Regions from separate parts of the Comamonas terrigena NBRC 13299 genome, predicted to be linked through region 2. Evidence: riboswitches for the same ligand, from Rfam matches in the RefSeq annotation. Region 2 holds a riboswitch; the other holds the start of a gene.
What was found. A riboswitch is a leader RNA that binds a small molecule or an ion and turns the genes downstream of it on or off. The one in region 2 is predicted to bind S-adenosylhomocysteine.
Positions count from the first base shown of each region.

Region 1: it holds a riboswitch for S-adenosylhomocysteine, as region 2 does, so the genes downstream of both, ahcY (adenosylhomocysteinase) here and metH (methionine synthase) in region 2, are expected to answer to the same signal.

Region 1 is NZ_AP019749.1:580,883-588,139, forward strand. Features, by position in the region: gene kdpB (potassium-transporting ATPase subunit KdpB) at 1-454, shown strand, start outside; gene CT3_RS02660 (sensor histidine kinase) at 483-3,179, shown strand; gene CT3_RS02665 (response regulator) at 3,215-3,922, shown strand; S-adenosyl-L-homocysteine riboswitch at 3,949-4,047, shown strand; gene ahcY (adenosylhomocysteinase) at 4,122-5,552, shown strand; gene CT3_RS21125 (methyl-accepting chemotaxis protein) at 5,708-7,257, shown strand, end outside.
Region 2 is NZ_AP019749.1:119,465-126,721, forward strand. Features, by position in the region: gene CT3_RS00475 (LysR family transcriptional regulator) at 1-400, opposite strand, end outside; gene CT3_RS00480 (PACE efflux transporter) at 495-1,016, shown strand; gene CT3_RS00490 (VIT1/CCC1 transporter family protein) at 1,338-2,006, shown strand; S-adenosyl-L-homocysteine riboswitch at 2,051-2,154, shown strand; gene metH (methionine synthase) at 2,190-4,940, shown strand; gene CT3_RS00500 (hypothetical protein) at 5,026-5,226, opposite strand; gene CT3_RS00505 (hypothetical protein) at 5,398-5,781, opposite strand; gene CT3_RS00510 (ankyrin repeat domain-containing protein) at 6,130-6,813, opposite strand; gene CT3_RS00515 (SDR family NAD(P)-dependent oxidoreductase) at 6,903-7,257, opposite strand, start outside.

The sequences.
Region 1 (7,257 bases), 460 kb from region 2:
CGTGGCCATGAACAGCGGCACCCAGGCGGCGAAAGAGGCCGGGAACATGGTGGACCTGGACAGCAACCCGACCAAGCTGATCGAGGTGGTGGAAACCGGCAAACAGATGCTGATGACGCGGGGGGCGCTGACCACCTTCAGCATTGCCAACGATGTGGCCAAGTACTTCGCCATCATTCCGGCGGCCTTTGTGGGCACCTACCCGCAGCTGGCCTCGCTCAATGTGATGCAGCTGCACAGCGCGGATTCCGCCATCCTGAGCGCGGTGATCTTCAACGCGCTGATCATCATCGCCCTGGTGCCGCTGGCCTTGCGGGGGGTGCAGTACCGCGCCGTGGGCGCCGCCATCCTGCTGCGCCGCAACCTGCTGATCTACGGTCTGGGCGGGCTGGTTGTGCCATTTGTCGGCATCAAGCTCATCGATCTGTTGCTGACCGCGCTGGGGCTGGTATGACACGGAAATCTTCGACAATGACTGTACAATGCCATTGACACCCAGCACCAGCTCCGCGCCTGCGCGCCCGGATCCCGATGTCCTCGTGGCCCAGCTGCAGGCCCAGCAGGCCCAGGCCGGGCGGGGCAAGCTGCGCATCTACTTCGGCTCCAACGCCGGAGTGGGCAAGACCTACGCCATGCTGGCGGCCGCGCAGCGTGAGCGGCTGGCCGGGCGCCGCGTGCTGGTGGGGCTGGTGGAAACACATGGCCGCGCCGAGACCGAGCAGCAGCTGCATGACCTGGAGCTGCTGCCGCGGCGCCCGCTCAACTACCTGGGCAAGCAGTTGGCGGAGTTCGATCTGGATGCCGCATTGGCACGCCACCCGGATGTGCTGCTGCTGGACGAGTTGGCGCACAGCAATGTTGCCGGCTCGCGCCACCCCAAGCGCTGGCAGGATGTGCAGGAGCTGCTGGAGGCGGGAGTCGAGGTGTGGACCACGCTCAACGTCCAGCACCTGGAGAGTCTGAACGATGTGGTGAGCGGCATCGTCGGCATCAAGGTCCATGAGACCGTGCCCGACCATCTGTTTGACGATGCCGACGAGGTCATCGTGGTCGACATTCCCCCGGAAGAGCTGCTCAAGCGCCTGAAGGCGGGCAAGGTCTACCCGCTGGAGCAGGCCGAGCGGGCCTCGCGCAACTTCTTCCGGCAGGGCAATCTGCTGGCGCTGCGGGAGCTGGCGTTGCGCCGCACGGCCGACCGGGTCGATGAAGACATGCGCGACTACCGGCGCGAACGCGCCATCGGCGATGTCTGGCCTACGCGGGAGCGCCTGCTGGTGGGCGTGGGCGGCCGCGCCGGTGACGATGCCCTGGTGCGCCAGGTGGCACGCCTGGCACGGCGGCTGGAAGCCGACTGGGTGGTGGTCTATGTGGATGCACCGCAGCGCCAGCACCGCCCCCGGGCGGCGCAGGAGGCCGTGCTCAAGACCCTGGCGCTGGCCGCGCGCCTGGGGGCGGAAACGGCCACCATTCCGGGAGCCCAGGTGGCGCAGGCCTTGGTGGACTTCGCACGCGAACGCAACGCCAGCCATCTGGTGCTGGCCAGGGTGGACCAGCCTTGGAACCGCTGGCTGCCTTGGCGTCCGGCCAGCCTGTCGGAGCAGATCGCCTTGCTGGACCCCGGTCTGGATGTGCTGCTGCTGTCCGTCAAAAAGGTCAAGCCTGACAGCAGCGTGCGCTTTCCCGTGGTGCGCGAGCAGGCGATTCCCTGGAAGGGCTATGGGGGCGTGACACTGGCCTGCCTGGCCGCGACCGCGCTGGCCGAGCTGCTGCTGCAGGTGTTCGACCCGGCCAATGTGGTCATGCTGTTCCTGCTGGTGGTGGTGCTGTCGGCCGTGCGCTGGGGGCGCGGCCCCGGGGCCTGGGCGGCCCTGTTGTCGGTACTGCTGTTCGACTTCTACTTTGTGCCGCCGCGCAATTCTTTCAGCGTCAACGACACACAGTACCTGTTCACCTTCTGCCTGATGCTGGGGGTGGCCCTGGTCTGCGGCCAGCTGACGGCGCGATTGCGCCATGAGGCGCGGGTGGCCGCCGAGCGCGAGCGGCGTGCCGGCGCACTGGCCAGGCTGGCGCGGGATCTGTCGGGTGCACTGACGCAGCAGCAGGTCACGCAGATTGCGCTGACCACGATTTCCGGCGTCTTTGGGGCACAGACTGGCTTGCTGCTGCCCGATGCCGATGAGCAGTTGCAGCTGGCGCAGGGCAGCGCAGGCGCGATCGATGCCAGCGTGGGGCGCTGGAGCATGGAGCATGGCCAGATGGCGGGTCAGGGAACGGACACCCTGGCCGCCGCGCCCGCGCTGTATGTGCCGCTGATGGCCCCGGTGCGCTCCCGCGGCGTGCTGGTGCTGCAGCTGAGCGCACCGCAGAAGCTGCGGGTGCCCGAAGAGCGCCGTCTGCTCGATGCCTGTGCCAGTCAGATTGCACTGGCGCTGGAGCGGGTGCATTTTGTGGACGTGGCGCAGCAGACCCAGATTGCCATGGAAGGCGAGCGCATGCGCAACACCTTGCTCTCCGCCGTGTCGCACGACCTGCGCACACCGCTGACCGGCATTCTGGGGGCGGCCCAAGCCGCACTGCCCCATGCGCCGCAGGGCCCGGTGCACAGCATGCTGGTGCAGATCCGCAACCAGGCACAGGCCCTGCAGCAGCTGGTGGACAACCTGCTGGCCATGGCGCGCCTGCAGCAAGGTGGCGTGCACCTGAAGCGCGAGTGGCTACCGGTGGATGAACTGGTGGGCAGCGCCCTGGCGCAGATGCGCGAGCGCCTGGCTGGGCATGTGCTGCACACGGCGCTGCCGACCGGTCTGCCCTTGCTGGAGCTCGACGCCGTGCTGATGGAGCGCGTGCTGGTCAATCTGCTGGACAACGCCATCAAGTACACCCCCGCAGGTACGGCGATCACCGTGGCGGCGGGTGTGGAGGGCGGAGACTGTGTGCTCAGCGTGCAGGACGCAGGCCCGGGCCTGCCCGCCCACCTGTCGGCGCAGCAACTGTTCGAGCCCTTTACCCGCGGGCAGTCGGAGAGCGCTGTGTTTGGCATGGGGCTGGGGCTGGCTTTGGCGTTGCGCATTGTGCAAGCCCATGGCGGCCGTCTGGAGGTGGAAGCGGCGGAGCCCGGGCCGGGAGCGGTCTTCCGCGTGCGCCTGCCTGTGCCCGAGCAGCCATCCATGGACGATTGAGCCGACAATCCCGTGCACCACCCGCAAACCCGAACATGACGACCGTCGCTCCCCGCATTCTGCTGATCGAAGACGATGCCAGCATCCGCCGCTTTGTGCGTCTGGCGCTGGAGGACGAAGGCTGGCAGGTCTTCGAAGCCGAGACCGCCAAGCGCGGCCTGATCGAGGCTGCCAGCCGCCAGCCCGATGCAGTGGTGCTGGACCTGGGGCTGCCCGATGCCGATGGCAAGACCGTGATTGCCGAGCTGCGCGGCTGGAGTCTGTTGCCGATTCTGGTGCTGTCCGCCCGCGAGCGGGAAGAGGAGAAGGTGGCGGCACTGGATGCCGGTGCGGATGACTACCTGACCAAGCCTTTTGGCGTGCCCGAGCTGCTGGCGCGCCTGCGTGCGATGCTGCGGCGCCGCCAGCAGGCGTCGGCCACCGACAAGCCCGGCACCAGTGCACGCTTTGGCAGCGTGACCGTGGACCTGGCAGCGCACGATGTGGTGCGCGACGGGGTGCCGGTGCACCTGACCCCCATCGAGTTCCGCCTGCTGGCGGCCCTGGTTGCCGGCCATGGCAAAGTGCTGACGCACCGGCAGTTGCTGCTGCAGGTCTGGGGAGCGGAATACCTGGACAGGCCCCACTATCTGCGCGTGCACATGGCCAATCTGCGGCAGAAGCTGGAGCAGGACCCTGCGCAGCCCGCTCACCTGGTGACCGAGCTGCAAGTCGGGTATCGGCTGGTCGGTCTGGCGGCTTGACCGGTCAGTGCCCGTATAATCCCAGCTCATCCGAGGAGCGTTGCAGCGTTCCCCAGTCCCGCCACCCGCGGGGCGTCAGCGGGGCGTGAGGCTCGGATTTCATCCCGCAACGACGCTCACCCACGCTTTCTGTGCGGTGAGACGGTATTTCCCCTTCTGCTTCAGAACGTGGTTTTTCATTCAATTTTTGGAGAAAACCATGAACGCTGCTGTTCGCTTCAACCCTGCCGATTCGGCCATCACCGACATTTCCCTGGCCGCCTGGGGCCGCAAGGAAATCAAGATTGCCGAAACCGAGATGCCCGGCCTGATGGCCGTGCGCGAGGAATTCGCTGCAGCCCAGCCGCTGAAGGGTGCGCGCATCACCGGTTCGCTGCACATGACGATCCAGACGGCCGTGCTGATCGAGACCTTGACCGCTCTGGGCGCACAGGTGCGCTGGGCGTCGTGCAACATCTTCTCGACCCAGGACCATGCAGCGGCGGCCATCGCTGAAACCGGCGTGCCGGTGTTCGCCATCAAGGGCGAATCGCTGAAGGACTACTGGGATTACACCCACAGCATCTTCGAGTTCGGCGCTGCCGGCACCGACAACGAAGGCCCCAACATGATCCTGGACGATGGCGGCGATGCCACCATGCTGATGCACCTGGGCAAGAAGGCCGAGAAGGACCTGTCCGTGCTGGCCAACCCCGGTTCGGAAGAAGAGAAGATCGTCTTCGCCGCCATCAAGGCCAAACTGGCCGTGGATCCCACTTGGTACAGCCGCAAGTCGGCCCAGATCCTGGGTGTGACCGAAGAAACCACCACCGGCGTGCACCGCCTGAACGAAATGTCGGCCAACGGCAGCCTGCTGTTCCGTGCCATCAACGTGAACGACTCGGTCACCAAGTCCAAGTTCGACAACCTGTACGGCTGCCGCGAGTCGCTGGTGGACGGTATCAAGCGCGCCACCGACGTGATGATCGCCGGCAAGGTGGCCGTGGTGGCCGGCTACGGCGACGTGGGCAAGGGCTGCGCCCAGGCCCTGTCCGCGCTGCGCGCCCAGGTGTGGGTGACCGAGATCGACCCGATCAACGCCCTGCAGGCCTCGATGGAAGGCTACAAGGTCGTGACCATGGAATATGCCGCCGACAAGTGCGACATCTTCGTGACCACCACCGGCAACAAGGACATCATCCGCCACGAGCACATGCTGGCGATGAAGGATGAGGCCATCGTCTGCAACATCGGTCACTTCGACAACGAAATCGACGTCGCGTCGATCGAGAAGTACGAGTGGGAAGAAATCAAGCCCCAGGTCGACCACATCACCTTCCCGGACGGCAAGAAGATCATCCTGCTGGCCAAGGGCCGTCTGGTGAACCTGGGCTGCGCCACCGGCCACCCCAGCTTCGTGATGTCCAACTCCTTCGCCAACCAGACCCTGGCCCAGATCGAGCTGTTCACCCGCCCCGACGCCTACGAAGTCGGCAAGGTCTATGTGCTGCCCAAGGTGCTGGACGAGAAGGTGGCACGCCTGCACCTGAAGAAGGTCGGTGCCCAGCTGACCGAGCTGACCGAAGCCCAGGCCGCCTACATCGGCGTGAAGAAGGAAGGCCCTTACAAGCCTGAAACCTACCGTTATTGATGGGCGGAGGCCGTGGCAGCCGTTGGCTGCCACGGTGCATGACCTGCGGGCTTGACTTCAGCTTGCCATGTGAATGCCGAAATCATGGGTGCAAGGCCCCGTACACAGGAGGCCGATTCATTTTCGGATCGCATACAACAAGGAGAAGCCAGGTCATGAGAGGTTTGTTTCAGCCCGCTGTGGCATTGATGTCGCGTTTGCGACTGGGTCCCAAATTCCTGTTGGCGGGCATTCCGCTGCTGCTGATGCTGGGGCTGGTGGGTGCCATGGCGGTGCAGCGCTACCAGGCGCGGGTGCAGGCACTGGAGGCCAAGCGTGCCGCGGTGGCGCTGATGGCCGATCTGGTGGAGTGGAACCAGGTGCTGATCGAAAGCCGCCGGGTGGCCATCACCGGCCAGGCCGGCGATGCGGCGCTGATGCAGTCCTTCCAGCGCCAGGCGGCGGTGGTGGACAAAACCCTGGCCAAGATCGAAGCCCGCGTCGCGGCGCAACAGCGCTATTACGACATGCGCAAGGAAACCGAAGGCCTGCAGCAAGGCTGGAAGGAGTTGCAAGGCAAGATTGCCGCGCTGCCGGCCGATGCCGACTTCGCGCAAAAAGCCTTTGCCGCCCATGCGCCCGAATACGCGCGCCTTTACGCCTTCATGCGCGATCTGGGCAACCGTTCCGGTCTGGCGCAGGATCCGGATGCCGATATCTTCTACCTGGGCTACCCGCTGGCCAACCACACGCCGTCCACGGCCGGCATTGCCGTGCGCATTGCTGCCTACGCGCTGCTCAATGTGAGCCGTGGCGTGGTGGATACCAAGGACAAGGTGTTCTACGAAGTGACCGAGGCGCGCCTGAACGACACGTTCTCGGGCGTGGAAACCCAGTTGTCGCAGTCCATGCAGGCCAATGCCGCGGTGCAGCAGGCGCTGGGCGCGCGCTTTGACGCGCTCAAGGCCACGTCCAAGGAGCTGCTGGGCTATGTGCGCAAGCACTTCACGCTGGTGGACCAGGTGGCGGTGTCGCAGCAGGAGGTGCAGACTGCTGCCCAGCCGACTATCGATGCGGCCTGGGCACTGGTGTCGCAAAACGGCGCAGTGCTGGACCAGCTGCTGGCCGAGCGCGGCGCCGAGGCGGCCACCCAGCGCAACCTGCTGGTGCTGCTGCTGGCGCTGGGCATTGGCGCTTCGGTCTATCTGTATGTGGGCGTGTACCTGAGCATGGCGGCCAGTCTGGCCCAGGCTTCGCAGGCGGCCAAGGCGATTGCGGCCGGCGATCTGGGCACGGTGCAGGCACCGGTGTCCAAGGATGAATTTGCACGCCTGCTGGAAGACCTGCGCAGCGCCGACCGGGCGCTGGCCCAGGTGATTGCCGGGGTCAAGGAATCGTCGGAATCGATTGCCACGGCGACCAGCGAGATTGCCTCCGGCACACAGTCGCTGAGCAGCCGCACCGAGCTGACCGCCAGCAGCCTGCAGCAGACGGCAGGCTCCATGGCCCAGCTGACGGATGCGCTGTCGCACAGCCGGGGTTCGGCCGATTCGGCGCGCCAGCTGTCGGTGTCGGCCGGGGATGTGGCGCGGCGCGGGGGCACGGTGGTGCAGCAGGTGGTGCAGACCATGGATGCCATCAACCAGAGCAGCCGCAAGATTGCCGACATCATCGGGGTGATCGACGGTATCGCCTTCCAGACCAATATCCTGGCGTTGAACGCGGC
Region 2 (7,257 bases):
CATCATCCTGTGGCGCGGCCAGCACCTCCACCGTCAGTGCGGGGAATTCCTGCACCAGCGGCACCAGGCCATCGGCCCAGCCGGTGGACAGCAGCTCGGGCGCAATGGCAAAGGTCAGCCGCTCTTCCAGCCCCTGGTGCAGGGCCTGGGCCTGCTGGTTGAGCTGCTGCAGCTGGGCGGCCAGCAGACGTGCCTGCGGCTCCAACGCACGGGCCGCGGCGGTGGGCCGGGGTTCGCGCCCGCTGCGGTCGAACAGCTGCAGGTCCAGCTCGGCCTCCAGCTGGGCAACGGCCATGCTGACGGCCGACGGCACGCGCCCCAGCCGGCGCGCGGCGGCGGAAAACGAGCCGCTGTCCAGCACGGCCAGAAACAGCGGGACCTGTTCGGGAGGAAAAGCCATGCCGGGCAATCTATCAGTAAATTTGAAAGAAGCTGACTTTCTTCTTCAGTTTTCAAAACATACACTGCGCAGCATGTCGAAACCCGTCTCTGCGATGGCATCCGCAAGTTCTCTCTCTGCCTCTTCCTCTGCTTCGTCTGTTTCTCCCGTAACCGCCACCCCTGCCCGTGCCACCGGCCTGCAAGGGGCCAGGCGCCGCGTGGTGTTTGTCGGCCTGTATGAGCTGATCGCCATCATTGTCTCCAGCCTGCTGTTCATGGCCACAGGCCAGGATTCGGGCGCCTCCGGGGTGATGGCCGTGGTGGCTTCCTCCATCGCCATCCTGTGGAACCTCACGTTCAACTGGCTGTTCGAGCGCTGGGAGTTGCGCCAGAGCCGCAAGGGCCGTTCCCTGCTGCGCCGCATCGTGCATGCCGTGGGCTTTGAAGGCGGTATCGCCGCCATGCTGATCCCGCTGATGGCCTGGTGGTTCGAGATCACGCTGTGGCAGGCTGTGGTGATGGAGGCCGGTCTGCTGGTGTTCTTCATGGTCTACACCTTTGTCTTCAACTGGTGCTTTGACCGCATTTTTGGCCTGCCGGCCTCGGCCCAGGCGCAGCCGGTCGCTGCCAGCTGACCGCCGCGTCTGCAGGGCGGCTACAGCCGCAGCCGCTGCACCCGGCGCGGCAAGCCCCTCTCCATAATCCAAAAAAGCCCGCTGCCATGTAGCGGGCTTTTTTTGCGACGCGCGTTGCGCATACACCCCTGCATCCCGGCATTCCGCGGCACGGCGCTGCACAATGTCAGGCAGGTGCGGCGTCACCCATCCGGGGGATGCCGCCTGTGCCAGGAGTCTGCCGTGCAGCCATCGCCTTCTTCGTCGCCATCGTCTTCCGCAACAGCCCACGCCTCTGCCAGTCCGCCACATACGGTGCAGGACCGCAGTCATGGTGCGGCCTTGTCCAGCCGGCTGAACTGGCTGCGCGCGGCCGTGCTGGGCGCCAATGACGGTGTACTGTCCACCGCCGGCCTGGTGCTCGGCGTGGCCGGGGCCGATGCCAGCTTTTCCGCCCTGCTGGCGGCCGGTGTGGCCGGGCTGGTGGCGGGCGCGTTGTCGATGGCGGCGGGCGAATACGTCTCCGTCAGCACCCAGCGTGATACCGAAAAGGCAGCCGTGCACCAGGAAAAAGCCGAGCTGGCGGCCCTGCCCGAGGCCGAGCTGCGCGAGCTGGCCGCCATGCTGCAGCGCAAGGGCCTGCAGCCCGCCACCGCCCACCAGGCTGCGCTGGAGATGACGCAGCACGACGCCCTGGCCGCCCATGCGGAGCTGGAGCTGGGCATACAGCCCGGCCAGTACACCAACCCCTGGCATGCGGCGTGGGCCTCGGCCGTGTCGTTTGCCGTGGGGGCGCTGGTGCCGTTGCTGACGGTGCTGCTGTCTCCCTCGACCTGGGCCGTGACCTGGACGGCCGTGGCCGTGCTGCTGGCGCTGGTAGCGACCGGCGTGGCATCGGCGCACCTGGGCGGAGCCCCCCGCCTGCCAGCTGCCCTGCGCAATGTGGCAGGCGGCCTGCTGGCCATGGGGGTGACCTATGCCATCGGCCGGGTGGTGGGCGCCCAGCTATAGCCCCGCAGGCACGGCGGCGCTGCACGCCGTAAAATCACAGGCTTCGCCCCAAGGAGCGCTGCAGCGGCCCGGTTGATGCCAACCCGCCCGTCAGGCTTGGGGCCCCGGCAGGCTGCGGCCCTGCCGCATGCAACGGCGCTCACCTGTTTTGTATCCCCAATTGTTTTCACACAGGTGAGTGCGATGTCTGCTGCTGTCCCCGTCTCTATTCCTCCCATGCGCCTGTCGGGCCTGGAGCCCGTGTTCATCGGCGAGGACACGCTGTTCGTCAACGTGGGTGAGCGCACCAACGTCACCGGCTCCAAGGCGTTTGCACGCCTGATCCTGAACGAGCAGTACGAAGAAGCCCTGGCCGTGGCCCGCCAGCAGGTGGAAAACGGCGCACAGGTGATCGACGTGAACATGGACGAGGCCATGCTGGACAGCAAGGCGGCCATGGTGCGCTTCCTGAACCTGATTGCCTCTGAGCCCGACATCGCCAAAGTACCGGTGATGGTGGACAGCTCCAAGTGGGAGGTGATCGAGGCCGGCCTGCGCTGCCTGCAGGGCAAGGGCATCGTCAACTCCATTTCCATGAAGGAAGGTGTGGAGGAATTCAAGAAGCACGCCAAGCTGGTCAAGCGCTATGGCGCGGCCGCCGTGGTGATGGCCTTTGACGAGAAAGGCCAGGCCGACACCTACGAACGCAAGATCGAAATCTGCGAGCGTGCCTACCGCCTGCTGGTCGATGAGGTCGGCTTCCCGCCCGAAGACATCATCTTCGACCCGAACATCTTTGCCGTGGCCACCGGCATCGAAGAGCACAACAACTACGGCGTCGATTTCATCGAAGCCACGCGCTGGATCAAGCAGAACCTGCCCGGTGCCAAGGTGTCCGGCGGCGTGTCCAACGTGTCGTTCTCGTTCCGCGGCAACGACCCGGTGCGCGAAGCCATCCACACCGTGTTCCTGTACCACGCGATTGCGGCCGGCATGGACATGGGCATCGTCAACGCCGGCATGGTCGGCGTGTACGACGACCTGGAACCCCAACTGCGCGAGCGCGTGGAAGATGTGGTGCTGAACCGCCGCCCCGATGCGGCCGAGCGTCTGCTGGAGATCGCAGACCAGGCCAAGGGCAACGCCAAGGACGACAGCAAAAAGCTGGAATGGCGCGGCACGGCCGAGCACCCCCGCACCGTCAGCGAACGCCTGTCGCACGCCCTGGTGCACGGCATCACCGACTTCATCACCGAAGACACGGAAGAGGCCTACCAGGCGATCGTGGTGCAGGGCGGCGGCCGCCCGCTGCACGTGATCGAAGGGCCGTTGATGGACGGCATGAACGTGGTGGGCGACCTGTTCGGCGCGGGCAAGATGTTCCTGCCCCAGGTCGTCAAGTCCGCCCGCGTGATGAAGCAGGCCGTGGCCCACCTGGTGCCCTACATCGAAGAGGAAAAGCGCCAGCAGGAAGCCGCAGGCCTGGATGTGTCGAGCAAGGGCAAGATCGTCATCGCCACCGTCAAGGGCGATGTGCACGACATCGGCAAGAACATCGTCACCGTGGTGCTCCAGTGCAACAACTTCGAAGTCATCAACATGGGCGTGATGGTGCCCTGCCATGAGATCCTGGCCCGTGCCAAGGCCGAAGGTGCGGACATCATCGGTCTGTCCGGCCTGATCACCCCCAGCCTGGAAGAGATGCAGTACGTCGCGGGCGAAATGCACAAGGACGACTACTTCCGCATCAAGAAGATTCCGCTGCTGATCGGCGGCGCCACCTGCTCGCGCGTGCACACGGCCGTGAAGATTGCGCCCAACTACGAAGGCCCGGTGGTCTATGTGCCCGATGCCTCGCGCTCGGTCAGCGTGGCGCAGAGCCTGCTGGGCGAAGGCAAGGACGCCTATGTCAGCGAGGTGATGGCCGACTACGACAAGGCCCGCAGCCAGCACGCCAACAAGAAGAAGACCCCGCTGTGGACGCTGGAGCAGGCCCGCGCCAATGCCACGCCGGTGGACTTTGCCCACCATGCCCCCGTGGTGCCCCGTGCGCTGGGGCGCAAGGTGTTCCAGAACTTCGATCTGGCCGAGATTGCCCGCTACATCGACTGGGGCCCGTTCTTCCAGACCTGGGACCTTGCTGGTCCCTATCCCGCCATCCTCGAGGACGAGGTCGTGGGCGAGCAGGCCCGCCAGGTGCTGGCCGACGCCCAGGCCATGCTCAAGAAGATCATCGAAGGCCGCTGGCTGCAGGCCAATGGCGTGATGGGCCTGTTCCCTGCCAACCGGGTGGGCGACGACGTCGTGTTCTACACCGATGAATCACGCACCCAGGTGCTGAGCACCTGGTACGGCATGCGCCAGCAGACCGAAAAGCAGATCGTGGACGGCGTGATGCGCCCCAGCCGCTGCCTGGCCGACTTTGTGGCCACCAGGGACAGCGGCATTGCCGACTACGCCGGCATGTTCGCCGTCACCGCGGGCATTGGTGCCGAGAAGAAGGACCAGGAATTCGAAGCCGCGCTGGACGACTACAGCGGCATCATGTTCAAGGCCCTGGCCGATCGCCTGGCCGAAGCCTTTGCCGAGTGCCTGCACGAGCGCGTGCGCAAGGACCTGTGGGGCTATGCCGAAGACGAGCAGCTGAGCAACGAGCAGCTGATCAAGGAACAGTACAAAGGCATCCGTCCCGCGCCGGGCTACCCCGCCTGCCCCGACCACACGGCCAAGACCGATCTGTTCAAGGTGCTGAACGCCCAGGAGATCGGCATGACCCTGACCGAAAGCCTGGCCATGTTCCCGGCCTCCAGCGTCAGCGGCTTCTACCTGGGCCACACCGACGCCACCTACTTCAACGTAGGCCAGATCGGTGAAGACCAGCTGGAAGACATGGCCCAGCGTCGCGGCATCGATCTTGAGACGATGCGACGGGCACTGGCACCGAACCTGGGCTGATTTTTTTCACGCCATCTCCCAAGCAAAAAGCCAAGGCACTGCCTTGGCTTTTTGCTTGGGGCTGCGACCTTCCGGCCGCAGCCGTTCAGGCCTTCTTGACCATGTGCTGCGGGCGCTTTTTGGCCTTGGCGTGCTTGGTGGCCTTGGCCTTGTGGGGCGTGGCGTGCGCCGACGTCTTCTTGGCGGCGGAGACCTGGGTGTGCTGGCTGGCCGTCAGCGGGCTGCTGTAGGCGGCAGGGGCCAGAAAGGCGGCGGCAAGGCCGAGGGCGAGCAAGGTGCTTTTCATCTGTTATCTCCAGGTTATTGAAAAGACGGACAAGAGTTCCGCGCCCATTCTGGTGCCTGTGGACCAGGGCCGGCAATCACTGGGAAATACGTATTTCAGGCCTGGGGATTCGCTCATCTGGCGTTCAGGTGGTGCTGCTAGCGTGGGCGCCTGCGGACCGGTCGTGGCTGCTCAGTAGGTGATCTGGATATTCGCCATGTCGTCGTGGTTGCCGGTGGTGCTCAGCAGGCGGCGGCCCTGGTCGTCGACCACGATGAAATGCGTGGGGTTCTGGGGGTCGCGCTTGGCGGTGACCTGGATTTCCTTCACCCGCTGTCCGCTGATGATCACGGCCTTGGACGTGGGCCGGTTGGGCGGAAAGATCAGGCAGGAATGGCCGGCCAGTTCACCCTGGGCACAGGCTTCGGTGCCGTAGAGCTTGGCGGGCTTGCCGCCGTAGGTGATGGGGGTTCCGGGAGGGAAGTGCAGGGTTTCGGGAAGCATGGCTTCGTCGAACAGGCAGCCGCCCAAGGCAAGGGTGGCCGCCAGCAGCAGGCCGCGGCGGATGGTGAGCATGTGGTTTTCCTCCCTGAGCGCAATCTTTTTTATGGCTGCGGACGCAGGGCTGCCCCGGAACGAAAAGCGTTTTTCAGGGATGACCGTTGGTCGGCGCAGGCGCGAGGGTAGCGTGCTCTGGCGCGGCGGTGGATTGAAAAAATCTTTGCATTCCGCCGGGCAGTTCGAAGATTCCCTCAGTGCGGTGCATGAATGCGCCTTGCATGTGCGGCGACGTCGTACAAATTCTTCTGATGGAAATGGCAGTTCACGCATGCTGTGTGCGTGTGGGTTGCTCTTATCTTGATAGTTTTTGTGGTGGTGCACGCAGCACGCCCTGCGCCACGGCAACCCGGGGCGCGGGGCGGGTCAGCGCCCGCCTGCGGCGCGCAGCAGATCGGCGATGGCGGTGTAGCCGCGCTGCTGGGCATGCTGCAGCGGGCGCACGCCGTCGCCATCGGCCAGGTTGGGGTTGGCGCCAGCGGCCAGCAGCAGTTGCACGATCTGCTGGTGGCGGGGGCCGCCGTCGCTCAGCAAGATGGCTTCCAGCAGCGCTGTCCAGCCCAGGCGGTTGATGTGGTCCACCTCCACGCCGGCGGTGATCAGTGTGCGTACGGCCTCCACATGGCCGCGCTCGGCGGCGGGAATCAAGGCGGTGCCGCCGTAGCGGTTGGTGCTGCGCAGGTCGGCGCCGTGGGCCAGGGTGAGCTGCAGGATCTCGAGCAGCCCACGTGCGCCGGCGTACAGATAGGGGCTGTCCTGGATAGCGTCCTTGGCATTCACATCGGCCCCGGCGGCCACCAGCAGGCGCGCGGCTTCCACCTGGTTGGCATGGGTGGCGGCCAGCAAGGCGGTGCGGCCCGCGCCGTCGCGCCCATCCACGGGTACGCCCTGTTGCAGCTGCTGGCGCAGCACGGCGGTGTCACCGCGTGTGGCGGCTTCGTGCAAGGCAGTGGCAGACATGGCGTGCAGCAGTGGCAAGCCGCCCAGTCCGAACAGCAGCGCAGCGGTACGGTACAGAGTGTGGCGGCGGGCGTGAAAGGATGGCGTCATGGCAATGCAACACGGCAGCGGAAGCGGCTGCCCAGGGCCGCAGCATAGCCGGCGCAGCGTGGGCGCGGTGTACGCAGTGGCACACCGGATCAGGCCGCCAGATAGCCACCATCCACATTCAGCACCGTGGCGGTGATGTAGCTGGCCAGCGGTGATGCCAGAAAGGCCACGGGCCCAGCGATCTCGGCGGGCTCGCCATAGCGCTTGAGCGGCACGCGGCGCAGGATGTATTCCACATGCCGGGGGTCCTTGCGGGTCTGCTCGGTCATGCCGGTCAGCATCACGCCAGGTGCCACCGCATTCACGCGGATGCCCTGGGGGGCCAGCTCCAGTGCCATCACCTTGGTCAGCATCTCGACGGCCGCCTTGGAGGTGGAATAGGCGATGGACCCCGGCGAGGCGCGCGAGGCCGAGATGGAGCCCACGTTCACCACATTGCCGCCG